3 regions of the Streptosporangium sp. NPDC049078 genome follow, and region 3 is predicted to be linked to each of the others. Evidence: riboswitches for the same ligand, from Rfam matches in the RefSeq annotation. Region 3 holds a riboswitch; each other region holds the start of a gene.
The links. Region 3 has a riboswitch for cyclic di-AMP ahead of AB0B90_RS05975 (C40 family peptidase). Riboswitches for the same ligand answer to the same signal wherever they lie in the genome.
Positions count from the first base shown of each region.

Region 1: another riboswitch for cyclic di-AMP. It lies ahead of AB0B90_RS34895 (hypothetical protein); the one in region 3 lies ahead of AB0B90_RS05975 (C40 family peptidase).
Region 2: another riboswitch for cyclic di-AMP. It lies ahead of AB0B90_RS29490 (C40 family peptidase); the one in region 3 lies ahead of AB0B90_RS05975 (C40 family peptidase).

Region 1 covers NZ_JBEZEL010000025.1:102,360-109,438, forward strand. The annotation lists gene AB0B90_RS34875 (flavin reductase family protein) at 1-562, shown strand, start outside; gene AB0B90_RS34880 (aldo/keto reductase family protein) at 692-1,729, shown strand; gene AB0B90_RS34885 (AfsR/SARP family transcriptional regulator) at 2,759-3,496, shown strand; gene AB0B90_RS34890 (nuclear transport factor 2 family protein) at 3,706-4,134, shown strand; gene AB0B90_RS34895 (hypothetical protein) at 4,171-5,145, opposite strand; cyclic di-AMP (ydaO/yuaA leader) riboswitch at 5,149-5,285, opposite strand; gene galT (galactose-1-phosphate uridylyltransferase) at 5,358-6,437, opposite strand; gene AB0B90_RS34905 (DeoR/GlpR family DNA-binding transcription regulator) at 6,434-7,079, opposite strand, start outside.
Region 2 covers NZ_JBEZEL010000018.1:196,295-203,373, forward strand. The annotation lists gene AB0B90_RS29475 (hypothetical protein) at 1-75, shown strand, start outside; gene AB0B90_RS29480 (NlpC/P60 family protein) at 386-1,336, shown strand; gene AB0B90_RS29485 (class I SAM-dependent methyltransferase) at 1,571-2,269, shown strand; cyclic di-AMP (ydaO/yuaA leader) riboswitch at 2,609-2,768, shown strand; gene AB0B90_RS29490 (C40 family peptidase) at 2,851-3,423, shown strand; gene AB0B90_RS29495 (hypothetical protein) at 3,707-4,555, shown strand; gene AB0B90_RS29500 (M48 family metallopeptidase) at 4,552-5,829, shown strand; gene AB0B90_RS29505 (glycosyltransferase family 4 protein) at 5,826-6,950, shown strand.
Region 3 covers NZ_JBEZEL010000003.1:211,339-218,417, forward strand. The annotation lists gene serA (phosphoglycerate dehydrogenase) at 1-1,003, shown strand, start outside; gene AB0B90_RS05975 (C40 family peptidase) at 1,610-2,218, opposite strand; cyclic di-AMP (ydaO/yuaA leader) riboswitch at 2,206-2,424, opposite strand; gene AB0B90_RS05980 (3-isopropylmalate dehydrogenase) at 2,580-3,626, shown strand; gene AB0B90_RS05985 (branched-chain amino acid aminotransferase) at 3,800-4,894, shown strand; gene AB0B90_RS05990 (Uma2 family endonuclease) at 5,161-5,751, opposite strand; gene AB0B90_RS05995 (O-methyltransferase) at 5,854-6,507, opposite strand; gene cimA (citramalate synthase) at 6,797-7,079, shown strand, end outside.

The sequences.
Region 1 (7,079 bases), on a different contig from region 3:
CCGGGCCGCACTCGCCCGGTTTCCCAGCGGCGTCACGGTCGTCACGGCCCGGGGGGAGCGGGAAGGCTCGCACGGTCTGACCGTGAGCGCCTTCTGCTCCGTCTCCGCCGAACCTCCGCTCGTCCTGGTCTGCCTGGCGCGGTCCGCACGCACGCTGCCCGCCATACGGGAGTCGGGACGCTTCGCGGTGAGCATGCTCCGCCAGCACCACGACGACGTGGCGCGCCTGTTCGCGACGACGGCCCTGGACAAGGTCAAGGGTGGGTGGGGAGCACTCACCCCGGACGGCCCGCCGGTCGTCCCCGACGCGCTCTTCTCACTGGAGTGCACCGTGCACAGTGTGCTCACCGCGGGTGACCACGAGGTCGTCATCGGCGCGGTACAGGCGTACAGCGTGCGTGACGGTGCTCCGCTGATCTACTACAGGAGGGCCTTTCACCCTCTCGCCACCGTCTTTCCCGGAGGTCGCCCAGGCGACCCGTCCATCCCTCGGGACGACGCGCGTCCGGGCGAGGCGGGCGAGTTCAGGGATGGGAACGCACACCGGAGTCGCGCGTCCTGACACGTCGGCGGATCGGCGCCCGCGCGACCGATCCGCCGTGCCGCGCGCGGAGCAGTATCGTGACCTTCATCTGAAAGGAGGATCGGGAAGACGGGCTCCTCGAAGGAGGGCGCCGCATCCTGACGACCAATGGAATATCGCCACCTCGGGCAGAGCGGCCTGATGATCAGTGAAGTCACCTTCGGAAACTGGCTCACCCACGGCGAACTGGTGGATCGGGACCAGGCGGTCGCGTGCATCCGGGCGGCACTCGACGCGGGCGTCACCACCTTCGACACCGCCGACGTCTACGCGCGGGGAGCGGCCGAGGAGGTGCTGGGCGCCGCGCTCGACGGGGTGAGACGATCGTCGCTGGTCCTCGCCTCGAAGGTCTGCCTGCCCACCGGCGAGGGACCGAACGATCGTGGCCTGAGCCGCAAGCACGTCGTGGAATCCTGCGAGGCGTCCCTGCGCCGGCTGCGTACCGACTACCTCGACCTGTACCAGGCACACCGTTTCGACGAGACGACCCCGTTGGAGGAGACGCTGATCGCCTTCGACGACCTGGTACGCCAGGGCAAGGTCCTCTACCTCGGCGTCTCCGAGTGGACGGCCCCGCAGATCGCGTCGGCGCTGGCCATCGCCGGCGAGCTCGGGCTGCGCAGCCGCATCGTCTCCAACCAGCCGCAGTACAACATGTTGTGGCGGGTCGTCGAACCGGAGATCGTCCCGCTGTGCCTGCGCGAGGGCATCGGCCAGCTGGCCTTCCAGCCGCTCGCGCAGGGGGTGCTGACCGGCAAGTACCGGCCGGGCCAGGAGCCGCCGGACGGGTCGCGGGGAACGGCCGGCGGGCGGGCTCCCACCTTCATCAGGAGGGTTCTGGGCACGACGCTCCTCGAACGTGTGCAGGCCCTGCTCCCGCTCGCGGGGGAGTGTGGCCTCTCGGCGGCCCAGCTCGCGATCGCCTGGGTGCTTCGGCAGCCGGGGGTCTCCTCGGTGGTCGCCGGTGCCACCAGGCCCGAACAGGTGACCGAGAACGCCTCGGCGTCCGGCAGGACGATCGACGACGCCGTCCTGAAGCGGGTGGACGAGGTGCTCGGGGACCTCGTCGACCGGGATCCCGCCAAGACCGCGAAAATGATGGCGGTGAAGCCGAGCTGGATGAAGGCCGACGCGGAGAACGGCTAACCGCGGGCGTCCGCGTGATCTCACCTCGTGACCTCACCGCGGTTCGCCGAGCCGGGGCGCGGGGGCAGCTCGAAGGCAGCTCGGGGCAGCTCGGGGCAGCTCGGTGTCCGCCGGAAACGCCGGTTACGGACATGACGTTATGAAGACATAACGTCATGTCCGTAACTCATGCGAGATATATCCGCTTATGACAACTTTTCAGCTTGAGGTAAAAGCCACAACTGTGTCCAGCATTTACGTATAATGGCCGGAAGCAGACAAGAGGTATGGGGGCTACCGGATGGCTGTGCGTTTTCATGTTCTCAGGCACGTTGAAATCACCGTGGACAGGCACATGGTCGGCTTGGGGCGCCGCCGGTGCGAGCGGTTCACGTTCATGTCGCCGCGCGTCCAGGAAGGGCACGCCACAGGGCGGCCGCGCGCGATCAATCGGGAGGATCGCCGCGCGAAGGGCGGTCACATCCCGCTCGTACGGACCTTGACCGGGAGCACAGGGCGGGATCCGGCCTTCGGCTGAAGCGGCCGCGCTCGCCGGAGTGGTGTGACCTGAGCCGCGCCGGAGCGCGCCCGCGATGGTCTCCCCGGGACCGTACGCGCTGTCAGAGGGCTCGCAGCGGGTCCCGTCCCGTCGCCCATGGGGCGAAGGCGGTTCACGACCTCTTTCTGGTCCCCTTTCCGGGCCTTCCCATCGGGTGCGAGACCGGTGAGATCCGCGATTCACGTTTCCGGCCGAGCCACCGGCCACCCGTTCCGAGCGCGGCGGCACAGTTCCGCCCTGATCGAGGTAGCGCTTCGTCGAGACGTCGTACGCGCCTGTCATCGACCGGCACCTCACGTTCCCGATCCGTGCGCGACCGTCGTTCCGTGACGGCATGCACGGCGGAGAAGACGACATTCCCATGAAGAGGCCGACGTCCCTTTCCCACCCGCGAAGGAAAACACATGTCGCCTAACACCCTCCCGGAGGGCGAGGTACAGTTCCACGTTCTCGGGGATCTGGCGGTTACCGTGAACGGCGTCGAAGTGCCGATGCCGGCCCAGAAACCGCGAAAGTTGTTGAGCATACTGCTCAGCAGAGCGGGGCAGTCGGTGCCCGTCGGGATCTTGTCGGATATTTTGTGGACCGAACAGCCCAAGAATCCGCGGAAGGCGATGCAGGTCTACGTGTTCCGCCTCCGGCATGTTCTCGGCCACGACCGGATCCAGCAGCGGGGTGAGGGCTACGCGCTGGTCACGCATCCCGACGAACTCGATGTCCACAGGTTCGAGGCGCTCGCCAAACAGGCGCTGAACGCCATGCTCTCCTCCGACATAAAGGATCTGGCGCGCTGTTCGGCGGAGGCGCTCGACATGTGGCGCGGCAGGCCGTACGCGGACCTGGCGGAGAGCGCCGTCGCGGACCACGAGGTCAGCCGGCTGGAGGAACTGCGAACCTCACTGCTGGAGCTGCGCATCGGCGCGGACATCGGCCTCGGGAACCACTTCGAGACCATACCCGAGCTGCGCGGCCTGATCATGCGTTTCCCGTTCCACGAACGGTTCCGCACCCTGCTGATGCTCGCCCTCTACCGGACCGGTCGCCAAGGGGAGGCGCTGGAGGTGTTTCAGGAGACCATCGTGCTGCTCGACCGGGAGCTGGGAATCCTGCCGGGTCAGGAAATGAGCACGATGCACACGCGAATTCTGCAGTCCGACCCGTTCCTGATGTCCGTCGACGCCGTACTGGAATGTCTGGGAGAGGTCGGCCTGAAGGCCGCGCATCGGTGAACCAGGGGCCGGTGCCGTTGACGAGGGGTGCGGAGGGCTGGACGCGCCGCGATCCGGCGCGGTGCGCAGACCTGGCCGTCGCACCCCGGTTCCGCAGACCTTCGGTGTGCCTTCGGGCGACGGGACACCTACCCCGGCGATAGTTGTGCCTCGTCCCTCGCCCCGTATCGTCCCCACCAGTGATCCCGACGGTGTGAGGAAGGATCGGCATGAGCGACGACGCGGTGCGACGCGTTTTCCGGACGGTCGACTCGTTCGACCCCGACGAGTTCGTGCGGTTGCTGGCCGAGGACGCCACGTTGGTGTTCGGCAACGCCGAGCCGATGGCGGGACGCGAGGCCATCGCCGCCGGGTTGCGGGACTTCTTCTCCACCATCGGCGGCCTGCGGCACAGGATCGTGCGGAACTGGCAGGTGGACGCCGACATCATCGCCGAGACCGAGGTGACCTACCGGCGGCTCGACGGCACGGACGTCGGCGTCGTGGCCGTATCGATCTGGCGCACCCGCGACGACGGCCTGATCTCCGACTACCGCATATTCGTCGACCTCGCCCCCCTCCAGGCGGGCGGGGGCGCCGCCCGGCCCGCGTCCACGGGCGCGGCGCCCACCTTCGCCCACGGGGGCGCCCAGGGGTGAGCCGCCGCTCACGCGACCGGGCGCCGCTCCCGGAGATCAGTACATCGAGATGTGCGGATGGTCGAAGTGGTTGGCCGTGATGCCGCCTCGGTTCGACATGAACCTCCAGCCGGAGCCGTGGTTGATGCGCTGGCGCCAGATCACGTACTTCACGCCGAGTTTGGCCTTGTTCTTGATGGCCCAGGCGGCGATCTCGTCGCCGAGCGCGAGGTTGGCGGCCGTGGGCATCGCGCCACCGGCGCTCATCATGAAGTCGCAGGCACGGCCCAGAGGATGCTCGCCGCCGTCGTTGACGGCCCGGTAGCAGCCGACCGAGTACGGCAGGTTGAAGCGCCTCATGACGGCGTCGCGCATGATCCGGGTGCGGTCGGTGATGTTGTCGGCGCCGGTGGGCAGCTGCGGCGCCCAGCTGCCGTCGGCGCGACGGCCGGAACCGGTGGGGGCGAGCCGGTCGAGCTTGTTCTTCATGTCGCGGATCAGCTTCTCGGCCTTCTCGCGCTGCGCCTGCACCTCCTTGGCCTCGTCGCCGATCTCGTCGGTGAGCGTGGCGGCCGTCTCGGCCGCCCGCTTCCTGCGTTCGATGCTGTTGACGAAGCCCTCCAGGTGGGCGGCCTGCTGGGCGGTGAGCTGCTCCATCACCGCGGCGGCGCCCATGTCGCCGGAGAACATCAGCGCGGGCAGCCCTCCGCCGCTGCTCTGGTAGCGCAACTGGACGATGGAGTCGACCTCCCGCTTGGCCTCGACGTAGGTCTTCTCGGCCTTTTCCAGGTTCTGCTTGGCGACGATCTCGGCCTTCTGCGCCATCTTGAGCGACTCGCGGGTGGCCGCGTAGGTCTCGATCAGCTTGTCGACCTGCTTGCCGAGCTTGGCCAGCTCGGCGCGGAGCTTGGCCTCGGTGGGCTTGGGGTCCGCGCTTCCGGCGGTGGGGGCGCCGATGGTGAACACGACGATCGAGCTCAGGCAGAGGGCCAGAGACGCACGCCGACGGAACGTGGGGGACGGGGCCGCCACGCACTCTCCTCTCCTTACGCCTACCGGGTTAGCTGACGGGTTCGGGCTGGAGGAAGCCCTTCCACCGAAGTGGTTTCACCCCAGGTGCGGTGGTTCCCCGGCTCCCGGGCAAGGTGCCCGGGATTAGGCAAATCAGCGTTTACAGCCGATGTGGGAAGGATAGTAGTGGTAAACAGCAGGTCATGCGACCTCAAGACGAGACCAAGCGGTAATCAGTTCGTGACAACAGAGCGCAGCAGTTGTGCTGTCGCCTCGGGCGACACGTCGTTCACGAAGGCGCCCATCGCCGACTCCGACCCGGCGAGGTATTTCAGCTTGTCCGGCGCGCGGCGGATGCTGAACAGCTCCATGTGCGCGTACGACAGATCGCGGCCGGTGGAGACCGGTGCCTGGTGCCAGGCCGCGACGTACGGCATGGGCACGCCGAAGATCCCGTCGAGGCGGCGGAGCACGTCGGTGTAGAGGGGGCCGAACGCCGCGCGTTCCCCGGCGTCCAGCGCGACCAGGTCGGGGACCCTGCGGTGCGGGTAGAGGTGGACCTCCACGGGCCAGCGCGCCGCGGCGGGGACGAAGGCCGTCCAGTGCTCGTTCGAGCCCACCACCCGGATCTCGGCCGCACGCTCCGCGGCCAGGACGTCGGCGAACAGGTTGCCGCCCGTCCGCTCCCTGTGGCGCTCGGCCGCCCCGAGGGTGAGCCTGGTGCGCGGGGTCACGTAGGGGTACGCGTAGATCTGGCCGTGCGGGTGGGCCAGGGTGATGCCGATCTCCGCCCCCCGGTTCTCGAAGCAGAAGACCTGCTCCACGCCGGGCGTCGCCGACAGCTCCGCCGTACGGTCGACCCAGGCCTCCATGACCAGTTCGACCTGCTCGGGGGAGAGCCGCGAGAACGCGGAGTCGTGCTCGGAGGTGAAGCAGACCACCTCGCACCTGCCGACCCCCGGACGGACCTCGCTCAACCCTCCGATCGGCCGGTGGTCGCCCGGCTGGGCGGAGAACGAGGGGAACCGGTTCTCGAAGACCACCACCTCGTAGTCGGAGGAGGGGACCTCGGTGAGATTGCCCGGAGTCGAGGGACAGAGCGGGCACTCGTTGGCGGGGGGCAGGAAGGTGCGGCCCTGGCGGTGCCCGGCCACCGCGATCCACTCCTCGGTGAGCGGGTCGTAGCGCAGCTCGGAGGCGGCGGGACGGGGCGGCAGGTCGCGTCGGTCGGGTGCCGTGCGGTCGGCGTCGTCGCGCCGGTCGAAGTAGAAAAGCTCCCGGCCGTCGGCCAGGTGGGTGATCGTACGCTTCATCGGCCGGCGATCTCGCTCTCGCGCTGGGGTTCGGTGATGATCATCTCGCCCACCGAGGCGGCGAGCTCCTCGCGGGCCTTCTCGGTCATGCCGGAGTCGGTGACCACGATGTGGGCCTCGGCCAGCTCGGCGATCGTGCTGATGCCGACCGTGCCCCACTTGGTGTGGTCGGCGAGCACCACCAGGCGGTGCGCGGAGGCGACCAGTTCGCGGTTGGTCTCGGCTTCGAGCAGGTTGGGGGTGGTGAACCCGGCGCGGGTGCTCATACCGTGCACGCCGAGGAAGAGGGTGTCGACGTGCAGGCCGCGGATCGCCGAGACCGCGACCGGACCGACCAGCGCGTCGGAGGGGGTGCGGACCCCGCCGGTCAGCACGACCGTGTGGTCGGCCCTGGGGGAGCGGTGGAAGACGTCGGCGACCCGGATCGAGTTGGTGATCACGGTCAGCTCGGGCACGTCGACGAGCTGGTGGGCGAGCGTCCAGGTCGTGGTGCCCGCGGAGAGCGCGACGGCGGTGGCCGGCCGGACGAGCCGGGCGGCGTGCCGGGCGATCGTCTCCTTCTCCGCCTGCTGGCGCACCGACTTGGCGGCGAAACCCGGCTCTTCGGTCGAGCCGGGCCCGGTGGCGGTGGCGCCACCGTGG
Region 2 (7,079 bases), on a different contig from region 3:
GGCGACTGGAGCGTCCAGCTGCGCGACGCCAGGAGGATGACCGCCAAGATCTGCGACATCGCCGCCTGCGGGTAGTGCGACCGGAGTACCGGCGGGAGTGCTTTCCGAGGCCGGGACACCACCCGTTCCCAGGGGGCGCTTCCCACGGTGCCCCCCTGCGTCCGAGGTACCGCTCCTGACAGGGCCGTCTCCCGCGGCCGACGACGCCCTCCGGGGAGAAAGCCGTCGGCCGCGGGTAAAGCGGTCACCTGCGAACAAGGAGCAAACCCGGTGAAAAGGTGAGTCAACCATTACTTCTTCTGTACTATTCGCCGCAGGTCTGGTGCAGTCGGGAGGCGTTGACGTGGCCGTGGCGGGTTTGCCGGTTGGACTGATTCGGATACCGGTGGCGGTAGGGCTCGCTCTCGCGCTGTTGACGATGCCGGTGAGCGGAGCGTCCGCCCAGCTGAGGCCGACCCCCGCCGAGGCGAAGAAGAAGCTGGAGAAGCTCAACGAGCAGGCCGACCAGATCGTCGAGAAGTACAACCAGGCCTCGGAGAAGTGGAAGCGGGCCAGGAAGAAGTACGGCGATCTGAACGCCGATCTGACCCGCCAGAACAAGCAGGTCGCCGGGCTGCGCAAGGAGCTCGTCTCGATGGCCGTCAGCAGCTACCAGGTCGGGTCGATCAACGGCTGGGAAGGCATGATCTACCAGTCCGACCCCGGTGCCCTGCTGAGCGGCCTGGCGGCCGCCGACCAGATGTCCACCTCCCGCGCCCAGTCGCTGAACGCCTTCGACGAGGCCACCAAGGCGCTGCGGATCGGCCGGGACGAGGCGAAGAAGGCCCTGGTCGACGCCGACAAGACGCGGGACGAGCTGGCCGAGGAGAAGGCCAAGGCCGAAAAGATGGTGAGGGCACAGACGAAGCTCCTGCGCGAGCTCAACGCCTTCAAGGTGGGCAACCCGCAGAGCACCGGGGTCCAGTACACCGGCTCAGCCTCGGGCAACGCCCGCGCCGCCCTGCAGTTCGCCTTCGCCCAGATCGGCAAGCCCTACCGGTACGGCGGCACGGGCCCGGCAGGCTGGGACTGCTCCGGCCTGGTCCAGGGCGCCTGGCGCAACGGGGGAGTCTCCCTTCCCCGGACGACCTGGGAGCAGTGGAGCTGGGGTGCGAGCCGCAAGGTCTCCCTGAGCGACCTCCAGCCCGGCGACCTCATCTTCAGCGAGGGCCTCGGCCACGTCAGCATGTACGCGGGCAACGGCCAGATCGTGCACGCCCCGCAGACGGGCGACGTCGTCAAGACCGTCCCGCTGTCGTCCTACGGCCGTCGTATCGTCGGAGCCGTCCGCCCCTGAGCGTTGCCCCGCGGCGTTGTCAGTGGCCGTCAGTGGCCGTCAGTGGCCGCCATGACCCCCGGTGGCGCCCGGTGCCCCAGGCGGTTCCCCGGTGCTCCCCTGTGGCTCAGCGGCCCCACGGCGGCTCCGTCCGCAGTGGCCTGCGAGGCGACGGCGAGGCTCCCGCGCCGGGTGGGGTGGGGCGCCGGAAAAAACCGGATGTGCCGGGCGCGGTGCTGCTGCGAGCATCGGAACATGATCAAACCATGGATACCCGACGAGCTCGCGTACGCCGGACCTGAGCACCTCGACGCCGCGTTCGTCGCCGGGTTCGACCGGAAGCAGGGCAGGCCCGACCCCGAAGAGGACCTCGCCGTGCTCGCGAGGCACGGCGTGGGGGAGAGCGCGACGGTGGTGGAGTTCGGCGCGGGGACCGGACAGTTCGCCCTGGCCGCGGCGCGGCGGTTCTCGCGGGTGGTGGCGGTGGACGTCTCCCCGGCGATGCACGACTTCCTGGCCGCCCGTGCCGCCGAGAACAGGCTCTCCGCGGTCGAGTGCGTGCGGGCGGGCTTCCTGTCCTACGAGCACACCGGGCCGCCCGCCGACGCGGTCTACACCCGCCACGCACTCCATCAGCTCCCCGACCTCTGGAAGGCCGTCGCGCTCGACCGCGTCGCGCGGATCGTACGGCCGGGGGGCGTCCTGCGCCTGCGTGACCTGATCTTCGACTTCCGGCCGGACGAGGCCGACGCCGTGTTCGGCCGCTGGCTCGACGGCGCGGCGGACGACCCCGCGCTCGGCTACACGCGCGAGGACTACGCCGAGCATCTGCGCACCGAGTACAGCACCTTCAGATGGCTGCTCGAACCAATGCTGGACGCCGTCGGCTTCGAGATCGTCGAGGCGGACTTCCAGCAGTCGATCTACGGGGCCTACACCTGTGTCAGGCGCTGAGAGCGTCCGGCCGACCGTCCGGGAACGGTCCATCATCGGTGGATCACGATGAGTGTGACGAACATTACGAAACCGTGATTTGCCGGGCGTGATGCGAAGGATGTGACGAGGGTCATATCTCATTAGCATAAATGGCCATTAAGCAGGGATAACAGTAAGATCAAGAAGGGGGCCGGCCCTCCCGGATTTGGGGAATGCTTTGCCGAACGTTGGGGATCGGGGTAACTTCTGGCGTCGCGACGTGCAAGCCACGCCGTCGCGGTGAATGTCGGTCTTCGGGCCGGTTCCCTTATAAGAATCCAGCCGGCCGCCGTGCCCCCACCCGGGGGCGGAGATCATTGCGGCGGCCCGCCGAATCCATGCAGCCAGGAGGCATGGAACCGGGGACCCAAAAGGCCCAGCACGCTGCGGCCAGGGGTGAATCGGCATGTTTATGCCGTAGGGCATCTTCCAAGCCCGAATCCGTCAGCTAACCCGGTAGGCATCAGTGGAAGCCCCAAGGAGAAATCCTGTCCAGCACCCTGCACAACCCTCGTCTGTCGCGCCTTTTCCGCCTTTCCCTCGGCGGTATCGCCCTCACGTTGACCGCCTCAGCCGGAGCGGTCACCCTCGGGCCCACGGCGGCGCAGGCGGCGGACGGTCCCCCCGAGATCCTGGTCAACAGCGCGGCCGGCGTCTCTGAGAAGACCGAAAGCACCACCAAGACCGTCACTCAGGCCTCGGCCACAGCCACGGCGAAGGCCAAGGTGAAGGCCAAGGCCAAGGCCAAGATGAGCAAGGCGGCACGACAGAAGGTACGGGCCGGTAAGGCGGTCTCGACGGCCAAGAAGCAGATCGGCACCCCTTACCGCTGGGGAGCCTCCGGGCCCGGAGCGTTCGACTGCTCGGGGCTCGTCCGGTACGCCTGGAAGAAGGCGGGTGTGTCCCTCCCCAGGGTCACCCACAGCCAGTACAGGGCGATCAAGAAGAAGGTCTCGTGGAGCAAACTGCGCCCCGGTGACCTGATGTTCTTCAGCGGGAAGGGCCACGTCGGCATGTACGTCGGCAAGGGCAGGATGGTCCACTCGCCGAGCAGTGGCAAGACGGTTCGTGTCGTGAAGCTGGCGGGCTACTACAAGTCCTCCTTCGCCGGAGCGGCACGACCCGGAGCCTGAGCCCGGGTGGGGGACCCGGGACCGCGTCGAGCGCGGCTCCCGAACTCCGAACCCGGGTGCCGGACCCGAGCACGGCGCCCGAGCGCCGGACCCGGGCACGGTGCCTGAGCACCGCGCCCGAGTACGGGAGCCCGAGCCCGCGTCCGGGCACACGCCGGAGGCGCGTCGAAAGCACGTGCCGAAAGCACACGCCCGAGCACGGAAAAGCGGCCCCGGCCCTCCACCAGGAGGGCCGGGGCCGCTCCATGCCGGTCGAGATGCCGGTCAAGTACCATCGGCTCGTATGTCCGTCCCGAAAGGGCGCCGCGCCGTGCTCGCCGGGATGCTGGCGCTGATGAGCGCCGGTCCGTTCGCCGGGACGGGCCCCCTCCTGGCCGGAGCCGCACCGCTCCTCCCGCACGGCCCGTACGACGCCCGGCGCCTCCTCCGGGACCCGGGCGACCTCCGCGACCTGTGGCCGGGTGCCGCCGTCACCGTCAGGGGCGAGCACTCCCTCGTGATCGGCCACGGCGTCCCCGACGCCGTCCTGCGGGATCTGGCGGCGAGGGCCGACCGCGCCCGCGCGACGATCGCGGAGATCTGGGGGCCGGTTCCCGCGGTGATCCTCTTTCCCGCCGGCGACGCCGAGGCCGCGACGCTCGCCGGAGCCGGCAGCACCCGCGGCCTGGCCGCGATGGCGACCGCGGACCGGGTGATCGTCCTGCCCTCGGGATACGCCAGGCTCACCGAGACCGGCAGGGACGTGGTGATCACCCACGAGCTCGCCCACGTGGCCACCGGCGCGACCCGTGGTGGCCGGGTGCCGATGTGGCTGTCGGAGGGCTTCGCCGACTACGTGGGCTACCGCGACGCCGGGATCGCGGTGCGTACGGCCGCCGCCGAGCTGGCCACCGAGGTGCGCGCGGGCGTCCTGCCCGAGCGTCTGCCGGGACCGGCCGACTTCGCCCCCGGGGCGCCGAGGCTCGCGCAGGCGTACGAGGAGGCGTGGCTCGCCTGCCGGTTCGTCGCGGAGCGCTTCGGGGAGAAGGCGCTGGTGAGGCTCTACGGTAGCGATGTCGGGAGCGCGCTCGGCCTGTCGCCGGCCGAGTTCACCGCATCCTGGCGCGACTACCTCGGGAAGGAACTCACGTGACGCTGAGCACGAAGGACGCGCCCTCGGGCGTGCGGTCGGCGGGATGGGCGACGGCCGGCCTGGGGGCGGTCACGCTGGCGGTCGTGGCGTTCACCACGCCCTGGAGCGTGCTGCCCGACGGAGCTCCGCCCGTCACCCCCGATCCGGCCCGCGACTTCACCGCCGAGCAGATCGCCAGGGCCGAGACGTTCGACGCGCTGGTCAGCCTTCCCGGCTACCTGTCGCTCGGCCTGACGCTGGTCGTGGCGGGGGTGCTGATCGCCACCCCGCTGGGCGCGCGGCTCGTCGACCGGCTGCCGGGGCCGTGGTGGCTGCGGACGTTGCTCGGCGTGCTGGCGCTGTCGGTGGCCGTGGCGATCCTGCGCTGGCCCCTGGGGATGTGGTCGGAGGGCTACCTGCGCGACTTCGGGCTGTCCACCCAGGCCTGGCCCGCGTGGGCGGCGGACCGGGCCAAGAGCACCGGCATCGGCGCCGGGCTGACCGCGATCATGGTGGTGGCGGTGATCGGCCTGGCGCGACGCTACCGGCGCTGGTGGATCCCCGCGGCGGCCGGGGCGTTCGTCCTGACCGTCGCGGCCTCTTTCGCCTACCCGGTGCTCATCGAACCGGTCTTCAACGACTTCAGGCCGCTGGAGGCCGGGCCACTGCGCGACGACCTGCTCGCGATGGCCGACAGGGACGGCGTGCCGGTCGAGAACGTGCTCGTCGCCGACGCCTCCCGGCGGACCACCGCGCTCAACGCGTACGTCTCCGGATTCGGCGCGACCCGCAGGATCGTGGTCTACGACACGCTGCTGCGCGCGCCCGCCGACGAGGTCGAGCTGGTGGTCGCGCACGAGCTGGGCCACGCCAAGGCGGACGACGTGCTGTGGGGCACCCTCGTCGGCGGCCTGGGCGCGGCGTTCGGGGCGTGCCTGCTGTACGTGGTGACCTCGGCGGGAGGCGTGCGGCGCAGGGCCGGGGTCACCTCAATCGGCGACCCGAGGGCGGTGGGGCTGGTGATGGGGGTGCTGAGCCTGGCCACGGTCCTGTCGGGGCCGGCCCAGAACCTGGTGAGCAGGCATATCGAGGCCCGCGCGGATCTGCACGCGCTCGACCTGACGAGGGATCCCGCGACGTTCGTGGCCATGCAGAAACGGCTGGCATTAACCAATATTTCGGATTTATCGCCCGATTTCGTTGAGTATGTACTTTATGTATCGCATCCCACGGCACCGCAGCGCATCGCCATGGCACGCTCCTGGGCCGGGCTGAACGGCCTCCCCGAGCCGTGAGCCGCACGCTGGTCGTCACGAACGACTTCCCGCCCCGCGCCGGAGGGATCCAGTCGTTCGTGTACGGCCTCGTCGCCCGACGCCCGCCCGGCTCGGTCGTCGTCTACGCGCCCCGGTGGACCGGCAGCGCGGCCTTCGACCTGCGCCAGCCGTACCCCGTCGTACGACACCCCACCTCGCTGATGCTGCCCACGCCCGCCGTCGCCCGCCGGGCCGCCGAGCTGGTCGCCGAGTTCGGGTGCGACACCGTGGTCTTCGGGGCGGCGGCGCCGCTCGGGCTGATCGCGCCCAGGATGCGCGAGGCCGGGGCCCACCGCGTCGTCATGGTCACCCACGGCCACGAGGCGGGCTGGACCGGGATCCCGGTCGGACGCCAGGTGCTCGCCAGGATCGGGGCGAGCGCGGACGTGGTCACCTATCTGGGGGAGTACACCCGGCGCAGGCTGGCCGGGGTGATAGCCGAGGACAAGCTGGTCCGGCTCGCTCCCGGCGTCGACACCGAGGTCTTCCACCCGGGGGCCGGGGGAGGGCGGGTGCGCGCGAGACTCGGACTGGGAGAGCGGCCGGTGGTGGTCTGCCTGTCCAGGCTGGTGCCGCGCAAGGGGCAGGACACGCTCCTGCGGGCCTGGCCCGGCGTGCTCAGGGACGTGCCCGGCGCGGTGCTCCTCATCGTCGGCGGGGGCCCGTACCGCAGGACCCTGGAGCGGCTGGCCCGGCCGCTGGGCGGCTCGGTCAGGATGACCGGCCCCGTGTCCGAGGCCGAGCTGCCCGGCTACCTCGCCGCGGGCGACGTGTTCGCGATGCCGTGCCGCACCCGACTGGGCGGCGTCGACGTGGAAGGGCTCGGCATCGTCTACCTGGAGGCCTCCGCGAGCGGCCTGCCCGTGGTGGCCGGCTCCTCGGGCGGCGCCCCCGACGCCGTACTGCGCGGGGAGACGGGCCTGGTCGTCGACGGCACCCGCCCGCGGGAGGTCGAGGCGGCCCTGATCGGCCTGCTCAAGGACGGGGCCGGGGCGCGTGCCATGGGGGAACGCGGGCGCGAGTGGGTGGCGCGCGAGTGGAGCTGGGACCTCGCGGCCTCCCGCTTCGCGCGCCTCCTGGAACCGGCGGAGACCCCCTGACGGGAGGACCTGCCTCCTGGCCGTGCAGGGGCCGCTGAGACCTCTGGCGGTGGAGAGACACGCGGTCCTGGGGTCGTGAAGGGATCCCGCTGAGACTCCTCGCGAGAGGTCTCAGATGGGCACCCGGCC
Region 3 (7,079 bases):
CGACTTCATCACGGTGCACCTGCCCAAGTCCAAGGAGACCATCGGTCTCATCGGTGACAGGGAGCTCCACGCGGTCAAGCCGAACGTGCGCCTCATCAACGTCGCCCGGGGCGGCATCATCGACGAGAACGCCCTCTACTCCGCGATCAAGGAGGGCCGCGTCGCCGGCGCCGGCATCGACGTGTTCCCCAAGGAGCCGGTCACCGACAGCCCGCTCTTCGAGCTCGACCAGGTCGTCGTCACCCCGCACCTGGGCGCCTCCACCCACGAGGCCCAGGAGAAGGCGGGCACCCAGGTCGCGCGCAGCGTGAAGCTCGCCCTCGCCGGGGAGTTCGTGCCGGACGCGGTCAACGTCCAGGGCGGTGCCGTCGCCGAGGACGTCAAGCCGGGTCTGCCGCTCGCCGAGAAGCTCGGCCGGGTGTTCACCGCCCTCGCGGGCGAGGTCGCCACCAAGCTCGACGTCGAGGTGCGCGGTGAGATCGCCTCCCACGACGTCCGCGTGCTGGAGCTGGCCGCGCTCAAGGGCGTCTTCACCGACGTGGTCGAGGACTCGGTCACCTACGTCAACGCCCCGCTGCTGGCCAAGGACCGGGGGGTGTCGGTCGAGCTGGTCACCAGCTCCGAGAGCCCCGACTGGCGCAACGTCGTGACGGTCCGCGGCGTCCTCGCCGACGGCCGCACGGTCTCGGTCTCCGGCACCCTGTCCGGGCCGAGGCAGATCACGAAGATCGTCGAGGTCAACGGCTACCAGATGGAGATCGAGCCCACCGACCACCTGTCGTTCTTCACCTACACCGACCGTCCCGGCATCGTCGGCGTGGTCGGCCGTATTCTCGGCGACCACTCGATCAACATCGCCTCGATGCAGGTGGCCCGGGACGCCAAGGGCGGCAAGGCGCTGATCGCCCTCACCGTCGACACCGCGATCCCGGCCGAGGTGATCGACCAGATCGGCGCGGAGATCGGCGCCGACAGCGGCCGCTCGGCCGACCTGGCCGACTAGCCCCGTTTCCCGCGCGTGCCGCGTCGTCGCGGGTCGGTGGCCCTTCCCGATCCAGGACGACATGCGATCACCCAGGACCGATCGGGGGACGTACGGGAAACACGGCCGTGGTCCACCGATGTGGCCGCCGCCCCGATGACCGGGGCGGCGGCCACATCTCGTCTCAGCATGTGAGAAGTGTGTACGCCGGGCGAGACGGCGTTTCCGTGGGCAGGTAGCCTGGAATGAAATGCGCCAGGTTCTCGTAATTCCTACCTGCCGCGGCGAGGCCTGACAGGGGCAGGCCGGCGACTCGCCGCGGTGTTGTGGCGCTTGCCGGCTCCAAGCCCCCGTCGCCGGTCCGTGATCCGGACCCTCGACATCAGGCCTGGTCGGAGTCCCGACCGGAGACTTGACCACCTTCCTTGCTCGCGTGCGACCGAGACGAGATTCGCCATGTACGACATGTATCCCTGGAACCGTCCCGAGGAGACAGAGGACGAGGCCACCGACGCGCTCCAGACCGCTCTGGACCGCAGGGACAACGGTGGTGCCCCCACCCGCTGAACCCGTTCTCGCCGCCACCGGGGCCTCCACGGCCTCCCGGCGGCGATCCGCCGGCGTGTCTCATCCGCCGGGCACGACTTCGATCGCGAGCTCGACCCGCTTGGCGAGCTGGACCCCCTGCGGGTCGGGGCGGACCGCGCCGACGAAGGAGGCGCGGCGCCAGGAGCTGAGCTTCTCCTCCTTGACGACGTCGCCGCTTTGCGGGGCGTGAACCATGTAGCCGGGCTTTGTGATCATGCCGACGTGGCCGAGGCCGCTGAAGAAGGCCAGGTCACCGGCTCTGAGGTCCTTCCAGGCGATCTTCTTGGAGAAGGCGGCGTACTGGTCGTAGGTGACGCGGGGGAGTTTGATCCCGGCGGCGCCGTAGGCGCGGAGCATCAGGCCGGAGCAGTCGAAGCCGCCGTTGCCGGTGCCGCCCCAGACGTAGGGCGTTCCGCGCTTGGACATGGCCCACTGCACGGCCTTCTGCCAGGCGGGCCTGACGTCCATCGCCTTCAGCGTTTCCTTCAGCGTGGGGGTTTTGAGCGCCGCGGGTCCGGGGGCGGGGGGCGGGGAGGCGGCCAGGGCGGCGGTCGAGGTCGCGCACACCGCGGCGCCGGCGAGGATCAGGGAGGCGGAGATGGACAGGACGCGGGGGAGAACTGTGCCGGACAGGATGATTCCTTCCATAAGGCCGGCCGGGTGAGCTGTCGGGCTCGGGCGTGGAGGCCGCCCTACGGCGCGAGAACGCGCTGATTCGCCCCAAGGGATCCGCCTGATGACGACCGGGAACGCGCTCCGGGGGAGGGGCGGTGTTCTCGGGGGTGCGGTAGATCCCGTAAAGAGTGGTTCCCCGGCTCCGTGCGGGCCCGGTAAGGGGATGGCCCGTACGGATTAGGCAGTGATGTGAATGGGAGGACCATAACGAAACCTCCCTAAACGGTCAATAGGGAGCAAAAAAGGACAAAACGATCAGAGGGTCTGTCGTGCGAACACGTCCGCAGAATGAGACCGGTGTTCAATCGCCGAGACGGACCGGTAAGGTGCCTGCATGGATTCGCGTAACATTCGCCTGGCGGTCATCCCCGGGGACGGAATCGGAGTCGAGGTCGTCGCCGAAGGGCTGAAGGTCCTCGAAGCGGTCGGTACGAAGGTGGAGACCACCACCTACGACCTCGGCGCCAAGCGCTACCACGAAACCGGCGAGACCCTGCCGGACCCGGTCCTCGACGAACTGCGCGGATACGACGCGATCCTGCTCGGCGCGGTCGGCGACCCCAGCGTGCCCCCGGGCATCCTGGAGCGCGACCTGCTGCTCAAGCTCCGCTTCCAGCTCGACCACTACGTGAACCTGCGCCCGGTCAAGCTCTTCCCCGGCGTCGAGACGCCGCTGGGCGGATCCCGCCCCGAGGACATCGACATGATCGTCGTCCGCGAGGGCACCGAGGGCCCGTACGCCGGAGCGGGTGGCGTCATGCGCAGGGGCACGCCGCACGAGATCGCCACCCAGGAGTCGCTGAACACCGCCTACGGCGTCGAGCGCGTCGTGCGTTACGCCTTCGACAAGGCGCTCGGCCGCCCCCGCAAAAAGCTGACGCTGGTCCACAAGACCAACGTGCTCACCTACGCCGGCGACCTCTGGGCCCGCACCTTCGACCGCGTCGGCCTGGAATATCCCGAGGTCCAGACCGACTACTGCCACGTCGACGCGGCCTCGATGTTCTTCGTCAGCCAGCCGGAGCGCTTCGACGTGATCGTCACCGACAACCTCTTCGGTGACATCCTCACCGACATCGGCGCGGCGATCGCCGGCGGCATCGGTCTGGCGGCGAGCGGCAACGTCAACCCCGACCGCACCGCGCCGAGCATGTTCGAGCCGGTTCACGGCAGCGCCCCCGACATCGCGGGCCAGGGCAAGGCCGACCCGACCGCCACGATCCTGTCGGTCGCCATGCTCCTCGACCACCTCGGTATGGCCGCCGAGGCCACCAGGGTCGAGCAGGCCGTCGCCGACGACCTGGTCGAGCGGACGGCCGGCCGGGCCGGCCGGACCACCCACGAGATCGGCGACGACATCACCGCCCGAGTAGCCGGCTGAGGAAGCCGCCTCCCTCGACCCCGACGCGCCTGGCGGCTCACCTGAGCCGCCAGGCGCGTTTTTGTTTCTCCAGCACTGCCGGTTTTCGGCATGGATGGAGTAGTTTCCCGTTACCCGGTCCGACGCAGAATGGACCCAAGGGTAAGCCAGACCTCAAGAGAAGGATCCGTGCGATGACCACCGCTCAGAAGCTCAGCTTCGACGTGCAGCTCTCCGACCACGCTCGCACCGCGGCAGAGCGCGAGCAGGTAATGGCGAGTCCCGGGTTCGGTCAGGTCTTCACCGACCACATGATCTCGATCGACTACACCGAGGGTGAGGGCTGGCACGACGCCAGGCTCATGCCGTACGGCCCGCTCAGCCTCGACCCCGCGACGTCGGTCTTCCACTACGCGCAGGAGCTTTTCGAAGGGCTCAAGGCCTACCGCCAGGAGAACGGCGCGATCGTGGCCTTCCGGCCGGAGGCGAACGCCGCCCGCTTCAACAGCTCCGCGCTGCGGATGGCCATGCCCGAACTGCCCGAGGAGACGTTCGTCGAGTCGCTGGAGCTGCTCGTCCAGACCGACCGCGAGTGGGTCCCGACCACGCCGGGGCACAGCCTCTATCTGCGCCCCTTCATGATCGCCACGCAGCCGGCGCTCGGCGTCAACTACCCGTCCAGGAGCTACAAGTACATGGTCATCGCCTCTCCGGCGGCGGCCTACTTCGGAGGCGGGCAGGCCGTGACGGTCTGGCTCTCCACCGAGTACACCCGCGCGGCCCCCGGCGGCACCGGCTTCGCCAAGTGCGGCGGCAACTACGCGGCGGCCTTCGTCGCCCAGCGCCAGGCCGTCGAGCAGGGCTGTGACCAGGTGGTCTGGCTGGATGCGGGCGAGCACCGCTACGTCGAGGAGATGGGCGGGATGAACCTGTTCTTCGTCTACGGAGACCGCCTGCTCACCCCGGCGCTCACCGGCACCCTCCTGCCCGGCATCACCCGTGACTCGATCCTCTCCCTCGCCTCCGACCTCGGCCTCCAGGCCGAGGAGGGGCGCCTGTCGGTCGAGGAGTGGCAGCAGGGCTGCGAGACGGGCGAGCTCACCGAGGTCTTCGCCTGCGGCACCGCCGCGGTCGTCACCCCGGTCGGCTCGGTCAAGGGCGCCGACCGCGCCTGGACGATCGGCGACGGCACCCAGGGGCCCGTCACCTCGAAGATCCGCGAGGAGCTCGTGGGGATCCAGTACGGGACCCGTCCCGACCCGCACAGCTGGGTCCACAAGATCTGCTGAGCACCTTCCACCGCCGTCGAGGGCGACGGAGCGTATGGCTGGGTCCACACGATCCGTTGCCCCCGTTTTCCACACGCGTCGTGTCGTCGCGGGTGAGCGGCCGTGTCCGATCCGGTGCGACGAGTGATCACTTCAGGTTGATCGAGGTCGCGCGCGGAGTGCAGGGCCGATCCCGTGCGGGAGAGGCCCGGTCGAGGCGTCCGGGGACCCCCGGCTCGGCGGGGGCTCCGGCCTCCCGCCCCGGCCGGGCCTCCCGCCGAGTGGGCCTACCCTTCGGTCAGCTTGCCGGTGTCGATCGTGAGGTTCCAGGGAGCGGGGAGCTCAAGGGGCTCTCCAAGGGTCACCTGGTGTTGCCGCTGGTAGCCCCTCTCCCCGGGATGGCTGAGGAGCCGGGCGAGATTCTGGGTGGCGTCGATCACCAGATAGAGCGGAACCCCGGCGATCGCGCAGTTTTCCGGTTTGGTGACGTGGTCGTCGCTCCGACTACTGGGGGAGACCACCTCCACGACGAGCAGCGTCTCCTCCGCATAGACGTTCTCCTCGTCCCACATGCGGGGAGACTTCGGCAGGACAAGGAGATCGGGCCGATAACGATCTTTCTGGACGCCCAGGAAGAGCTTGACGTCGTATACGGGATGCCAGCCCTGTTCCGTGGCGAACGGGATGAGCTGGATCAACAACTGCAGGATGCTCTTGGCGTGGTTGAGTGTGGGCAACTCCCTCACCACGATCCGGCCGTTGATGATCTCGACCTTACGGTCGGGCCACTGGTCGCAGGTCCTCTGGTAGTGCGCTTCGAGCTCCTGATGGTTGGTGGACACGGGCTTCGCCTCGCGGCGTTCCAGGGTCTTGGCCATGAGGTCATCCTTCCCTCCGCGCGGGTGGGCGCAACGTGTTTGTCACATCGCTTACAGTAATCGGAAAGGTTTTCCTTCGCCCGCGATTCGGGAAAGTTTTCGTCAGTGCTTTCGAATCATGGTGAGGCCGTCGGCGATGGGAAGCATGATCGAGGTGACCCGCTCGTCGGCGCTCACCATGTCGTTGAACTCGCGGATGTGCCGCACGGTCTCGTCGTCCCTGGTGGGGTCGGCGACGTGCCCGCTCCACAGGGTGTTGTCGACGAGGATCACCCCGCCGGGGGCCAGGCGCGACATGAGGATCTCGTAGTAGACGGGATAGTTGACCTTGTCGGCGTCGATGAACGCCAGGTCGACGGCCGGGTGTTCGGGAAGCTCGCGCAGCCGCTCGGCCGCGGGCCCGATCCTCAGCTCGATGCGGTCGGCGACCTGCGCTTTCTCCCAGTAACTCCGGGCGACCGCCGTCCACTCCTCGCTCACGTCGAAGCAGGTGAGCCCGCCGCCGGGAGCGAGCCCTCTGGCGAGGCAGATGGAGGAGTAGCCGGTGAAGGTGCCCACCTCCACCGCGTTCCTGGCGCCGCAGAGCTGGGCGATCATGGTAAGGAAACGCCCCTGGTCGGGGGAGATCTGCATGGACGCGTTGTCGCCGGTCAGCTCGCGGGTCTCGACGGCGAGGGCGTCGAGGACGTCGTCGGGCTGGCTGGTGTGCGCGAGCAGATACTGCCCCACGGTGGGGTCGAGATAAGTCGCCTTCATGGGGCCCATTCTCGCCGGTGCCGGACGGCGACGGGGGTGATTCCAGGCCGTGTCCCGGGCCGTTCGGGCACGCCGCGGATCTCGGATCCTGAGATCGATGTGTCAGATGGTGTCGGCGTGTGGCAGACTCCGAAGCATCATGTTCTACGGTCTGCTCATTATCGGCAGGCGCGCCGGCTGAAAAGGGACACCGCCGGCGCGCAGACCTCTCACGTCCGTGAGGGGTCATTTTTGTTTCCAGAAGCCGAACGAGCGCGCGGCGAATCATCGAACCGCGAAGGAGATTGACATGGCCGACGATCGTTTCCACGTGTACGACACGACTCTCCGTGACGGTGCCCAGCAGGAGGGGCTCAACCTCACGGTGGCCGACAAACTGGCCATCGCGCGTCACCTGGACGGTCTGGGCGTCGGCTTCATCGAGGGAGGCTGGCCGGGAGCCAACCCCAAGGACACGGAATTCTTCAGGCGCGCTCAAACAGAGCTCGACCTGAAGCACGCGCAGCTCGCCGCGTTCGGCGCGACCCGCCGGGCAGGTGTGAAGGCAGCCGACGACCCATTGGTGGCCGCGC